DNA from 2 places in the Vallitalea longa genome. Region 2 is predicted to be linked to the other one. Evidence: riboswitches for the same ligand, from Rfam matches in the RefSeq annotation. Region 2 holds a riboswitch; the other holds the start of a gene.

Region 1 (7,080 bases), on a different contig from region 2:
GGAGTATGTATGCCTATGAATCCTCATACGGGAGAAAGTTTTGATTATGTAATAGGTATTTTTAGTGATGAAAAGGTAGAAGGTTATGATTTTCACACTGTACCAGAAGCAGATTGGGCTGTCTTTGAAGTAAGAGGTCCACTTGGAAATAAGTTACAGGATACTTGGAAACGTATTTTCTCTGAATGGTTTCCATCAACTAGTTTTCAACATGCTGACTTACCAGAGTTTGAAGTATATTGTGGTAGAGATACAAGTAGGGAGGATTTCGTAACTGAAATATGGATTCCTATAATAAAAGAATAATCATTATAATATGATTCACTTACCTTTATTGAAGGTGTAATCAATGGTAGAAGACTTTATAATAAGAAGTTAGTAGGAATTTTCATCATACAGGTTAATTATTTGAATTGCACAGGATGATGAAGGGGAGAGTTGATTTAATAAATAGCTGGAGAAAGAATGTATTATATGGTATCATCTTAGATGGTACCATTAATTTTAGTGTTTGAAATATAGTTGTTTGTAAATGTTGTTAGGAGAGATATTAGATGAAGGAATTTGAGATGATATGGGATATATATTGTGAATCATTTCCTATAGATGAACAAAGAACACTTAAGCAACAGATGGAAATTATGAAAGATAGCAAATATAGTGTTAATCCCTATTATGATGATAATAAGATTATTGGGTTCTATACTTCGTGGAATTTATATGATTTTATATACATAGATCACTTAGCAGTCCATAAGAGATACAGGGGCATGGGCCTTGGAAGTAAATTAGTGCAACAGATACAAGATAAGTATGAACAAAATAATATAATACTAGAAGTTGAACAACCAAACACACATGAAGCTGAGAAAAGAATAGAATTCTATTCAAAAAAAGGATTTAATCTTAACGACTATGAATATTATCAACCTGCATTTGATGATAACAAAAAAAGTGTACCTTTATTGATTATGTCCTATCCTTTGGCAATTAGCGAAGAGGAATTTTTTAATGTCAGGGATAAATTGTATAGTGAAGTATATGGTGTAGATAATAATATTGAACGTTAGACTAAAATCTATGTCCCTTCGTTTAATAGACAGACAACTATTCATCTGTCTAATACGAGGGGAAAATATGATGATAATTATTTATTTGTTTTATTCAATTATTGATAGAACCTCTTCAACAGGTTTTCTTCTTGGACTTTTAATTGGAAGACTAGGTACTCCAATAGGAACAATAGCTGCAAGGGAGAATCCTTCTTTTTGGAAATCAATTGCATCAGAAATTTCTTTTGCCGCATAATTACCGCTTGTCATCCAGCAAGTTCCATATCCCATTGCTGTAGCAGCTAGTGATAGATTTTCAATTAATGCACCTATACTTTGCATTTGAGGTGACATATCTATTAAATTGTAAATTTCTTGTTCCGATACATTTGCTTCTCTTAATTCATCAAGACCATTAGGTTTATACGAACTTGCATATACAAGTATTACAACAGGAGCATTCTGAAAAAGAGTAGCGAATCTAACAAATTTAGTAAAACTAACTTTTTGTTGTTCATCTTGTAATTTATCAGCTATTAGTTTGTTCTTATTTTCTATAGCTTTTGCCATTTCTTTTATTTTAGCTATATTCTTAACAATGACAAAATGCCAATTCTGAACATTCTTTGCAGAAGGACAATGTGTAGAAGCATCCAATATATTCTTTAAATCTTCCATATCAACTTTTTCATCAGTAAATTTTCTCACACTATGTCTATTATATATAAAATCGAGTTTGTTCATAAATAATACATTCCTTTCACATACCGAATAGAGTTAAATAATAATCTACATTATATAGTATATTACGTAATATGTATACGATATAAGTATAAAAATTAATGGGTATAGTATATATTTTTTTGTAGTATTGATAGATTTATTTATTAAAAAAAGCATATATAATATTAAAATTAATAAAATAATGTAATTTCAAAACAAAACAATTAATATATTTAGTATATTTGAAAAATTGAATAATATACATATAAGTGTTATAATTAGTATTATATTATGAATTATTGGAGGGTGTTAATTATGAAAAGCCGAGCAAAAAGCACATTAATCTATGCTTTATTTTTTGGAGGAATATGGGGTATTGCTGAAGCGACGCTAGGATACTTGTTGAATTTAAGTACCATTGGTATAAGTGGATGCATTATGTTTCCCATAGGATATGTTATTTTGCGTAAGGCGTATAAGCAGAGCAACAATGTTTCTGTAATTTTTTATTCAAGCTTGATAGCGGGTACTATAAAATTAGTCAATTTATTTATGCCTATTTCTCATCCTGTGAAAGTTATTAATCCAGCATTTGCAATAGTTCTTGAAGGACTTAGTGTTATGGCTTTAGTATCATGGAGTGTTAAGAAAAATAGGGAGATAGGATTTACTAGTGCACTTATAACAGGTTTTTCTTGGAGAATTATATATTTTATAGATGCAGTAATACTATATAATATTAATATTCCAGCAAGAATGATTGAAAAAGGACCAAAAGAATACATACTTAATTTCTTAATAATAAATAACCTAATTAATGCGGTAATTATAATGTTAGTAGTAAGAGCTGAAAAGAATGGCAAAACAATTAATATAAAAGGATCTTTCATCAAACCAGTAACAGCAGTATGTTCTTTCGTATTGGCTGTTTGTGTACAGATATTAATGACATATATAAAAACTAATAGTTAGTTAATGAAATAATTGTTAAAAATTAATTATTTACAAATTCATAAATACTGTTATAATATACTAGTACGAAAAATTTAATATGTTCGGATGAAGATTGCGGAAGTTAATCAACCGCATTTGGACGAACCTCTGGAGAGACTCTAAAAGAGCACCGAAGGGGAAAACTAATTGATACAATTAGTGAAACTCTCAGGTAAAAGGACAGAGGATATATTCATTATAGAATATATTTACAAACCAGAGGTCAAATCATATGATTTGACTTTTTTGATATTTATTTATTTTTGCTGTCCTATGATGCATTTACTTATTTATTAGTCATTTATTTTTAGAAATCTATTCTAAAGAAATTTCAATAGGTTATTGAAAGTTATGACTAGTCAATAGGTAGATCCATAATGGTACAGCTTATTTTTTTATTAGCTCAACTTTCTAACCTTTTATTTAGTACAATTAATTGAAGGGTTATAGGTTTGCAAAATAAAAAGATAGAAGAAACAACTATATTTTACTATATCAAGACATAAATTATATGGACGGAGGATAATATGGATGGATACGATGATTGAGATATTTAAAAAAATTGATGATGTGGTATGGGGACCACCATTACTTATATTACTAGTTGGAACAGGAATTTACCTAACTATTAGACTACGACTTATACAGATTTTCAAGTTGCCTCTTGCTTTAAAATATTTATTTAAAAAGGATAAGGACAATAAAGCCAAAGGAGATATTTCAAGTTTTGCGGCTCTGTGTACTGCTTTAGCTGCAACAATAGGTACTGGTAATATTGTTGGTGTCGCCACTGCAATGAAAGCAGGTGGACCAGGAGCACTTTTCTGGATGTGGATTGCTGCTTTTTTTGGTATGGCTACTAAATACTCGGAATCTTTATTAGCTGTTAAATACAGAGTGGTAGATAAAAATGGTCAAATGTCTGGTGGACCTATGTATTACATAGAAAAAGGACTCGGGAGTAAATTTCTAGCTAAGATGTTTGCTATATTCGGTATTGGAGTTGCTTTTTTCGGTATAGGTACTTTTACACAGATCAATTCTATAACTACTGCTGTAAAGTTAACATTTAATGTACCTATAGCAGTAACGGCTGTAATATTAACTATACTTGTAACTCTTGTTACTCTAGGTGGAATCAAAAGCATATCTGGTGTATGTGAATTTGTTGTTCCTTTTATGGCTGTTCTATACATCGTTGCATCTCTTTCAATAATCGTATTTAATATACAGGCGGTACCTGATGCGGTTTCACTAATCATTAAGAGTGCTTTTACGCCTGTGGCTGCAATGGGTGGCTTTTTGGGTGCAACAGTGAAGAAAGCAATACAAAACGGTATATCAAGAGGAGTATTTTCCAATGAATCAGGACTTGGTTCCGCTCCTATAGCAGCGGCTGCTGCCAAAACTGACTCTTGTGTCAAGCAAGGATTAATCTCTATGACAGGTACTTTCTTTGATACTATAATAATATGTACAATGACAGGTATATCTTTGGTTATGACAGGTGCGTTTAAGTCTGAGTTTGAAGGAGCAGAGATGACTAATCTGGCATTTGAACAAGGTCTGCCTATAGCAGGAGGAGAATTCATTTTAACTATTGGACTTATTTTCTTTGCTTTTACAACAATATTAGGATGGAATTATTATGGAGAAAGATGTACAGAATATCTTTTCGGAGTAAAAGGTATTGTGCCTTATAAATTGATTTTCATATGTTTGGTTGCTGTTGGTGCATTCCTTAAATTAGATTTGATATGGGTAATAGCTGATATTGTTAATGGATTAATGGCTATTCCTAACCTTATTGGTATTATTGGATTAAGCGGTGTCATAACTTATGAAACTAAAGAATATTTTAAGAAGCTGGAAATAAACAAAAATAGATAAATCACAGTAGAATCATTATATTAGGTAGGATTGTTTTAATAAATAAAACATTATTCTACCTTTTTTTATTAAATTAAATTACCATTTTCCTTCAAAATCTAATAAGGCGTAGCCTCTTTTATTCTTATGTATAAATGGAATAATATCTAAATAAGTGAAGTTGATAAGATGGACAATATTGTTCAAGAAAGAACAAGATTATCTTATAGTATTTATATACATGCTATGATAATATTTATATAACGAAATTGGAAAAAATTTACTCATCTAGATATTATCTTATTAATCATAATAATATTTTATTATTTATGTTAGTTTATCCAACATATATTCCTTTTGTTTTTTGGTAATCATCTATTAAAAAATGCTTATATTAAAACATGTCAATATAACATAACGGGCTTATATACAGACATTTTAATAAACATAATCAAAAAAAAGAGGAGGATGATTTATCATGAAGAAACACCATTTTCTAACGTTGATTTTGACAGCAGTATTACTTGTTACTACAATTTCATTTACTAGTTTACAAGCGCAAGAAATTAATGAATGGCAGGTTGGGGTTAGTTATAACACGGGAGATTTAGTTACTTATGACGGTACTGTTTATGAGTGCAGGCAACCTCATACCTCTCTAGCAGGATGGGAACCACCTAATGTTTTGGCACTTTGGTTACCAACTACAGATCCAGGTCCAGGTCCTGGTCCAGATCCCGATCCAGGTCAGGGACCTAATGATTTAGAGAGAGTTGTTGTAGGATATTGGCATAATTTTGATAATGGTTCAACAGTGATAAGGTTAAAAGATGTATCTGCGGATTTTAATGTAGTCAATGTAGCATTTGCAGAACCAGTAGGGGATACATATACAATGGCTTTTTCACCGTTTAATGCTACTGATGCAGAGTTTATATCAGATATAGAAAAATTGAAGGCGAGGGGAACTAAAGTACTGATTTCCATAGGAGGAAGTAACGGTACAGTTATTCTATCTGATAATAATGCTAAGCAAACTTTTGTAACAACTATGATTAATATTATTGAAACTTATGGATTTGATGGCATTGATATTGACCTAGAGGGTAGTTCTCTATCTCTAGATTCAGGTGATACGGATTTTACTAATCCAACAACTGCTAAAGTAGTTAATCTAATTGATGCTATTACAGAAATAAGAAATCATTTTGGTAATGATTTTGTTTTGACTATGGCTCCTGAGACAGCTTATGTTCAAGGTGGTTACAGTACTTATGGCGGATCTTGGGGAGCATATCTACCAGTTATATATGCTCTTAGGAATGAACTTGATTATATTCATGTACAACATTATAATTCGGGTTCTATGGTTGCACTTGATGGTATGTCATATACTCAAGGAACTGCTGATTTTCAAGTAGCTATGGCTGAAATGTTATTAAGAGGTTTCCCAGTAGGCAACAATCCTGATAGTGTATTTCCACCATTAAGACAAGACCAGATAGCTATTGGCCTTCCTGCATGTAGTAATGCGGCAGGTGGAGGATACATTAATACTACTGAAATGGAAAAAGCTCTTGATTATATCATTAAAGGTCAGTCGTTTAATGGACAATATCAGCTTCAAAAGGTAGATGGTTATCCTGATTTGAGAGGTATAATGACTTGGTCTATCAACTGGGATGCTTATAATAATTATGATTTCTCTACATTCTATTCTAATTATTTTGGTGCTCTAGGAATTATTAATCCTACACCAACACCACCTCCAGCAGGGAAGAGGATAATTGCCTATTATCCAGAATGGGCAGCTTATTCGGGTCATAACCAATATGCACCATCTGATTTGCCTTGGGATAAAGTGACTCATATCAATTATGCTTTTGCAGATATCAAAAATGGTGAAATAGCCTTATTTGACGAATGGGCAGCAACAGGCATTTCTTTTGGCGAACCATGGGATTCACCTTTTAAGGGGTGTTTAGGTCAATTTAAGAAATTGAAACAACAGCATCCCAATACCAACATTCTAATCTCTGTAGGAGGATGGTCTAGGTCTGCTGAATTTCATAATATAGCAGCTACATCTGCATCGAGGGTTAAGTTTGCTAATAGTGTAGTGGATTTTTTGAGAGAGTGGAATTTTGATGGTGTTGATATCGATTGGGAGTATCCTGCTTTTTATCGCTTAGGTGATACAGTTGATAATCCTAATGATCTAGGTACACCTTATGCTACACCAGATGAAAAACAGACATTTACTCTGCTTTTACAGCAAATGAGGGAGACACTTGACCAAGCTGGTGCAGCAGATGATAGATATTATTATCTTACAACCGCTGTTGGAGCGGGAGTGGATAAAATACAGCAGACAGAGCCTAATCTATATTCGCAATATGTTGATTTCATTAATGTAATGACTTTTGATATGCATGGTGCATTT
Region 2 (7,080 bases):
TAGGCTTTCTACCGACTGCCACCAACACCTTGTCTGATTCAATTGATTTTTGTTTATTCTTGCTTTCATATGTTACTTGTAATCTGCTGTTACATTTTTTTATTCCAGTAACTTTTGCATTTGTCATTATATCTATATTTTTTCGTTTAGCCATAGATTTGAATCTTTTAGAGATGGCAGAATCTACACCGTTCAAAATATTAGGGAGAAATTCTATAACTGAAACCTTACATCCAAACGCATTGAAGATACTGGCAAATTCCATACCTACGACTCCGCCGCCTATAATAACTAAATCATTGGGTCTATCAGCACATTCTAAGATTTCTCTAGTTGTCAGTACTCCATCCTCATCCATTCCATCAATGGGAAGTTTTGCTGGAATAGAACCGGTTGCTATGATTATATTTTTTCCTTCGACAACTTGTTTACTGTCATCATCTAGAGTTACTTCTACTTTATTTGTATCTTTTATAATAGCTGTTCCCTTAATAATTTCTACGTCATTATCTTGTAGGAGCTTCTCAACACCATTAACCAATTTGCCAACGACTTCATCTTTTCTTTTTAATATATTGCTATAATTGATATTATAACCTTCTATATCTATACCAAATTCTTGTCCTCTTCCTAACAAATTTATTATCTCAGCACTTCTATATAAAGTTTTAGTAGGTATACAGCCCCTATTAAGGCAAGTTCCTCCGAAACTGTCTTTTTCAATAAGTGTGACATAAGCACCCAACTGAGCTGCTCTTATTGCTGCAACATAACCTCCAGGTCCTCCCCCTATTATAATAATGTCTTTCATTCATGCGCCTCCTCTATAGCTATTTTTTGTAACATAATACTGGTTTTCTAGCTGCTGTTACTTCATCAAGCCTTCTAACTGGAGTACTAAGAGGTGCTTCTTTCATATCTTCTCCAATAGTAATAGATTCATCTTTAATTTTTTTGAGAGCTTCTATAAAACCATCAATAGTTTCTTTACTTTCTGTTTCAGTTGGTTCTATCATTAGAGCATTTTCAATTATTAATGGAAAGTATATTGTAGGTGGATGATATCCATAATCCATAAGTCTCTTGGCAACATCTAATGTTGTAACATGTGCATCATTATCAGGAAGTCCTCCTAATACAAATTCATGTTTACAAATTTCATCCACAGGAAGTATATAATCTTCTTTCAAACATTCTTTCATATAATTAGCATTAAGTACTGCTAATTGACTAGCTTTTCTCAAACCTTCAGCACCCATGGTCAATATATAACTATATGCCTTAACTAGAACACCAAAATTACCATAGAAATTCTTAACCGATCCTAATGAAGTCTTAGAATCACGAATAAGTGTATACTTATCATCTATTCTATCAACTATTGGTAAAGGTAAAAATGGAACTAGATTATCAACAACACCAACTGGTCCACTTCCTGGACCTCCACCACCATGAGGTGCTGAAAATGTTTTATGTAAATTAAGGTGAACAATATCAAACCCCATATCTCCAGGCCTTGTTATTCCCATATTTGCATTCATATTAGCACCGTCATAATATAACAATCCACCTACTTCATGAACTAGTTTCGCAATAGTTACGATATCTTTTTCAAATAATCCCAATGTGTTAGGATTAGTAAGCATAAGTCCTGCTACATCTTCATCAAGAACTTCTTTTAGAGCCTCTACATCCACTATTCCCTTTTCTGTGGACTTGATTTCTATTGGAGTGAAACCAGCCATATTACTACTCGCTGGGTTAGTTCCATGAGCGGAATCAGGTATTATAATTTTATTTTTATTATAGTTACCATTATGTTGATGGTATGCTTTAACTATCATAAGTCCTGTCAATTCTCCCTGTGCACCAGCAGCAGGTTGTAATGATACTTTTGCCATACCAGTAATTTCTTGAAGACTTTCTTGCAAGTTATACATTAACTCTAATGCTCCTTGAACAGTACATTCAGGTTGCAAAGGGTGAACAGACGTAAAACCATCAAGTGATGCCATATCTTCATTGATCTTGGGATTATACTTCATAGTACACGAACCAAGAGGATAGAATCCAGTATCAACTCCAAAATTTTTTTTGGATAATAATGTAAAATGACGTACAACATCTACTTCACTTACTTCTGGCAAATCAGCATCTTCTGCTCTTAGACAATCTATATCTAGAATTTCATCTATAGGTTTCATTGGAACATCACATTCTGGAAGGCTGTAACTTCTTCTACCAACTTTTGATACTTCAAATATTAATTTATCATACTCATTCATTCTATCCCCTCCATTATGCTTACTAGATTATCGATTTCCCCTTTTGTTCTTTTTTCTGTTACACAGACTAATATATCATCTTTGTATTTATCATAATCCTTACCGATTTCATATCCACCTAAAATATTTTTATGTAAAAGTTCTTCATTAACCTTTTCTGGCTCTATACTGCTTTTCACTACAAATTCCATGAAAAATGGTTTATTGAATCTAAGTTCATATTTATTGGTTTTACATAATGAATCAGCTGCATAATGAGCTTTTTGAAGGCATTGATTAGCTACTTCTTTCAATCCTTCTTTTCCTAGTGCACTAAGATAAATTGCTGCTGTTAGTGCATTCAAACCTTGATTCGATGTAATATTGGAAGTTGCTTTGTCACGTCTAATATGCTGTTCTCTAGCTTGAAGGGTTAATACGAATCCTCTTTTTCCATCTACATCTTCAGTTTCTCCTACTATTCTTCCAGGAAGTTTTCTCATTAATTTCTTAGTACACGAAATAAATCCTAGATAAGGTCCTCCAAAGTTCAATGGATTTCCTAGGCTCTGACCTTCACCCACTACTATATCAGCACCATATTCACCTGGACTTTTTAGAACAGCTAGTGATATGGGTTCAGCATTTACCATTAATAATCCTTTCGATTCATGTGTAATCTTTTCTACTTTACTTACATCTTCTATTATTCCAAAAAAGTTGGGATTTTGAATAATTACACATGCCACTTCTTTGTTCATTTTTTCCCTTAAATCATCTACATCTGTAACCCCATCTTTTTCTTCAATTTCAATAAGTTCTATTCCTTTGTATTTTGTATAAGTCTCAAGTACTTTTCTTGTTCCTGGACTTACAGTTCTAGATACAGCTACTTTATTTCGCCTAGTGCTTGCACAAGCCATAAATGCTCCTTCTGCTGTAGCGGTAGAACCATCGTATAACGAAGCATTAGAAACATCCATACCTGTCAATTCACATATCATACTTTGATATTCGAATATAGCTTGTAATGTACCTTGACTAATTTCAGCCTGATATGGTGTATAAGATGTATAGAATTCAGAACGAGATGTTATATGCTTGATAATTGATGGAATATAATGATCGTATGCACCCGCTCCAAGGAAACAAACTAATTCATCAGTACTTTTATTTTTCTTAGCGATATTATTCATATACTTACTTACTTCTAATTCACTCATTGGATTATTGATCTTGAGTAATTCTTTTAATCTAATGTCTTCTGGAATGTCACTAAACAGATCATCTATACTACGAAGCCCTATAACATCTAACATATTGTTAATATCTTCATCTGTGTGTGGTAAATATGGAAACATTCGGTGTACCCCCTTAATTGATTACTTATCGCAAAAGCTACTGTATTCTTTTGAATTCATAAGATTATTTATCTCTGTTTTATCACTTAATTTAATTTTACAAATATAATTAGTATATGGATCTTCATTTATCAATTCTGGTTCGTCTTCTAGATCTTCATTCACCTCAAGCACACTTCCACTTGCAGGCATATAGATATCCGAAGCTGCTTTTACAGATTCAACTACACTAAATGCATCTTCTTGGTTGAATTCATCATCAACTTCTGGTAGTTCAACATAAACTATCTGACCCATAGCATGTTGAGCATAATCAGTTACACCTATTAGAGCTGTATCATCTTCAACCTTAACCCATTCATGATTTTTTGTGTAAAAGTATTCCTCCATTATTTTCATTGTAATTCCTCCTATAATTTATTATTTTCAAATAATATGATAATTTTTCAACCTGTGTTTAAAGGCATATTTATTAGTAATAAACCAAGTTATTTAACCTTATTTTGAATAATTCTTTTTATAGAATTTCTTGCTCACTACTTTTGCTGAAACTTGTTTTTTTCTGATCTGTACTTTAATTTCTGTTCCCATTTTAGTGTAATCAATATCAACTATGCCAAGAGCTACAGATTTGCCAACTGATGGTGATTGATATCCTGTTGTAATAAATCCTATCTTTTCACCTTCGTTAGATAATATATCGTAACCATGTCTTGCGATACCTTTTCCAATCAACTCGATACCAATCAGTTTTCTTGATAGACCTTGTTCTTTTTGTCTAGCCAAAACTTCTTTTCCAACAAAATCAGTATCAAGCTTAACAAAATAGCCTAGAGAAGCTTCAAGAGGCGTGATATCCTTATCAATTTCATTACCATATAGTGGTAGAGCTACTTCGAATCTAAGAGTATCTCTTGATCCCAGACCAGCAGGTTTTAATCCCTCATCCTTTCCAGTCTTCATTATTACTTCCCATATATCAGCAATATTATCGAGAGAAGTATATATTTCAAAACCATCTTCTCCTGTATAACCAGTTCTTGACACAAGACATTTTTTATTATCAACCATGACATTGTCATCGAATGTAAAAAATTTAATATTGGATAGATCAGTTTCTGTCAATTTCTGAAGTATCATTTGGGCCTTTGGTCCTTGTAATGCTACTTCTGCTACATTGTCACTTATATTATTGATATCTACATCATAATTACCTTTTTGTTCTATCATCCAATTGAAATCTTGTTCTATATTACTTGCATTAATAACAAGTAAATAATCTTTACTGTTGTATTTATACACTAACAAATCATCGACAACACCGCCATCTTCATAACACATAAGTGTATACATGACACCATACTCAGAAATTACTTCTATATTGTTGGTAACTAAATTTTGTATGTACTTTTCGGCATCTTCTCCTTTAATTGCTACTTCACCCATATGACTTACATCAAACATTCCTGCATTAGTTCTAACAGCTTTATGTTCATCTAGAATGTTCTCATAATATAATGGAAGTTCAAAACCAGCAAAATCTACCATATTGCCATTATATTTCTTATGAATATCATATAAGGCTGTTCTTTTAATTTGTTCCATGTGTAAACCTCCCTTTTTTAATCAAAGCTATATTAGTATATAGACACATAATAATAAGTCTAGGAAATCATGTCTCTAATATCCAATTTATTATTTAACACAATTCCCTAGACTGGAAGGAAAGCAAGAAACAACTTTCCTTATATAATAAAAGGATAAGAAAGCACTTTAATATTATGCCGTCTTATCCTGTATATTTACCTGAGAGATTCTATCATAATAGATATTGCTCCTTCGGTGCTATAAAAGCTTTCCAGAATTCCTATCCAATTACGATCCTTTTGCCTGAAAGATTCTATAGAAATATGGCTAATTTCTATGTTGCTTCTTCGGCGCCTCATAATGGCCTCTCTCGTAATTTTCATATAGGACCAGATATTCAATTATACTATGTTAATATATACTAATATACATAATAATGGGTTAAATTGCTACTCATTATTTTATAGTTTCATATTAATGTATTATCTAAAATATTTCAAGTGTTTTTGCTAAATATATTTAGAAATATTAATAAAAACATATTAACCATTTAATCATTAATCATAAAAGTGATTATTCCATAACTTTCATCTTTCATTCTATTAAAGCTTTCTTGAGAATTACTTGTTTCAATAAGATAAAGAGTGTAACAATATTCTGTTATCCCTGATAAGTCCATTTTAAAATTTGTCTCCCATGTATTATTCATAATCCATGAGTACACATCTCTTTTATTGTTCTCTTCCTTATTATCACAAAGAACTATTGGATGATGTTTTAATTCTCCCATATAGATAAGAGGTGTGTCTTTAGTTTGAATCAAAATAATATTATCTTCAGATTCATATATTAATCCATTATCTACAAGATAATATTCCATACATGTACCTGGTATCTGATCAATACCCGGTCTCATAATAGCATCACTCTTATCAATATACATTGTGGCATTATGATTATTTAATGTTAGTGGAAGGTAAATACTTTCAATATCAGTAGATAATGTTTTAGCTATTTTATATTTAAAGTCTAATTTAGGTAATGTATTATATAGTTTAATAACCACTGAACTAAAATAAGTACCTTCTAATTCATAAACAAGTTCAATTGTGGTGAAAACTGCACCATTATCAATAATTTTGATATCAATTAATTTTCCAATATATTTTTCAGCATTCAATCCTCTTATGTTTCTACCTAAAAGTCTTCTATCTTCATATACATCTATTTTAACTGGCGTTTTCTCATAGATAGGAGTAAAGAATGCACTGTCTCCTTCTTTTAACATTTCTATTTGCTCAATCTTGTTATAAAAAGAAGTTACTCCTTTACCTATTTCATAAGATATCTTGAAATAATCATTTTCTATCTCATTAGGTAACTTATAGCTTACTGTGTCATAATCATTAACGATATCTTTTACTCTTTCTGCTCCAACATACGCTACTCTTGTATTGACTACTTCTTTTTTCTGAAGTACTTCTTCATAGCTATAGATTTTTACTTCATTAGCTTCAAAATTATCTACAAAACTGATTAAAACACCTCTTGGATGTGAAGATATCTGAGCTTCCATTTCCTGACTGGTTGATTCACAGATAACTTTTACTCCTTCATATTTCCATACTTCTATGTAGAATTCTACAACACTTCTACATTTTCTATTGGATGGATTAATTGCTTTAACCTTACCGTTCAAATCATAATAACGAAGTTTATCACCTTTTTTATGCATAATCTGATTAAGATTTTTGGCTGAAGCTTCATGGGCTTTAGATGCATAACTTATATTTCTGATGTCTAAATTCTGAACCATAGTATCATAAGGATTAGTAATTGTAGAAGAATGTCCCCAAGTATGTTCAGCA

Evidence for each region. A riboswitch is a leader RNA that binds a small molecule or an ion and turns the genes downstream of it on or off. The one in region 2 is predicted to bind glycine.
Region 1: it holds a riboswitch for glycine, as region 2 does, so the genes downstream of both, QMG30_RS03840 (alanine/glycine:cation symporter family protein) here and gcvT (glycine cleavage system aminomethyltransferase GcvT) in region 2, are expected to answer to the same signal.

What each region holds. Positions count from the first base shown of each region.
Region 1 is NZ_BRLB01000001.1:898,008-905,087, reverse strand. Features, by position in the region: gene QMG30_RS03860 (AraC family transcriptional regulator) at 1-306, shown strand, start outside; gene QMG30_RS03855 (GNAT family N-acetyltransferase) at 555-1,070, shown strand; gene QMG30_RS03850 (nitroreductase family protein) at 1,161-1,796, opposite strand; gene QMG30_RS03845 (hypothetical protein) at 2,091-2,747, shown strand; glycine riboswitch at 2,867-2,962, shown strand; gene QMG30_RS03840 (alanine/glycine:cation symporter family protein) at 3,300-4,658, shown strand; gene QMG30_RS03835 (glycosyl hydrolase family 18 protein) at 5,116-7,080, shown strand, end outside.
Region 2 is NZ_BRLB01000004.1:156,211-163,290, reverse strand. Features, by position in the region: gene lpdA (dihydrolipoyl dehydrogenase) at 1-811, opposite strand, end outside; gene gcvPB (aminomethyl-transferring glycine dehydrogenase subunit GcvPB) at 831-2,285, opposite strand; gene gcvPA (aminomethyl-transferring glycine dehydrogenase subunit GcvPA) at 2,282-3,625, opposite strand; gene gcvH (glycine cleavage system protein GcvH) at 3,647-4,024, opposite strand; gene gcvT (glycine cleavage system aminomethyltransferase GcvT) at 4,124-5,230, opposite strand; glycine riboswitch at 5,410-5,493, opposite strand; glycine riboswitch at 5,494-5,595, opposite strand; gene QMG30_RS10100 (glycoside hydrolase family 38 N-terminal domain-containing protein) at 5,763-7,080, opposite strand, start outside.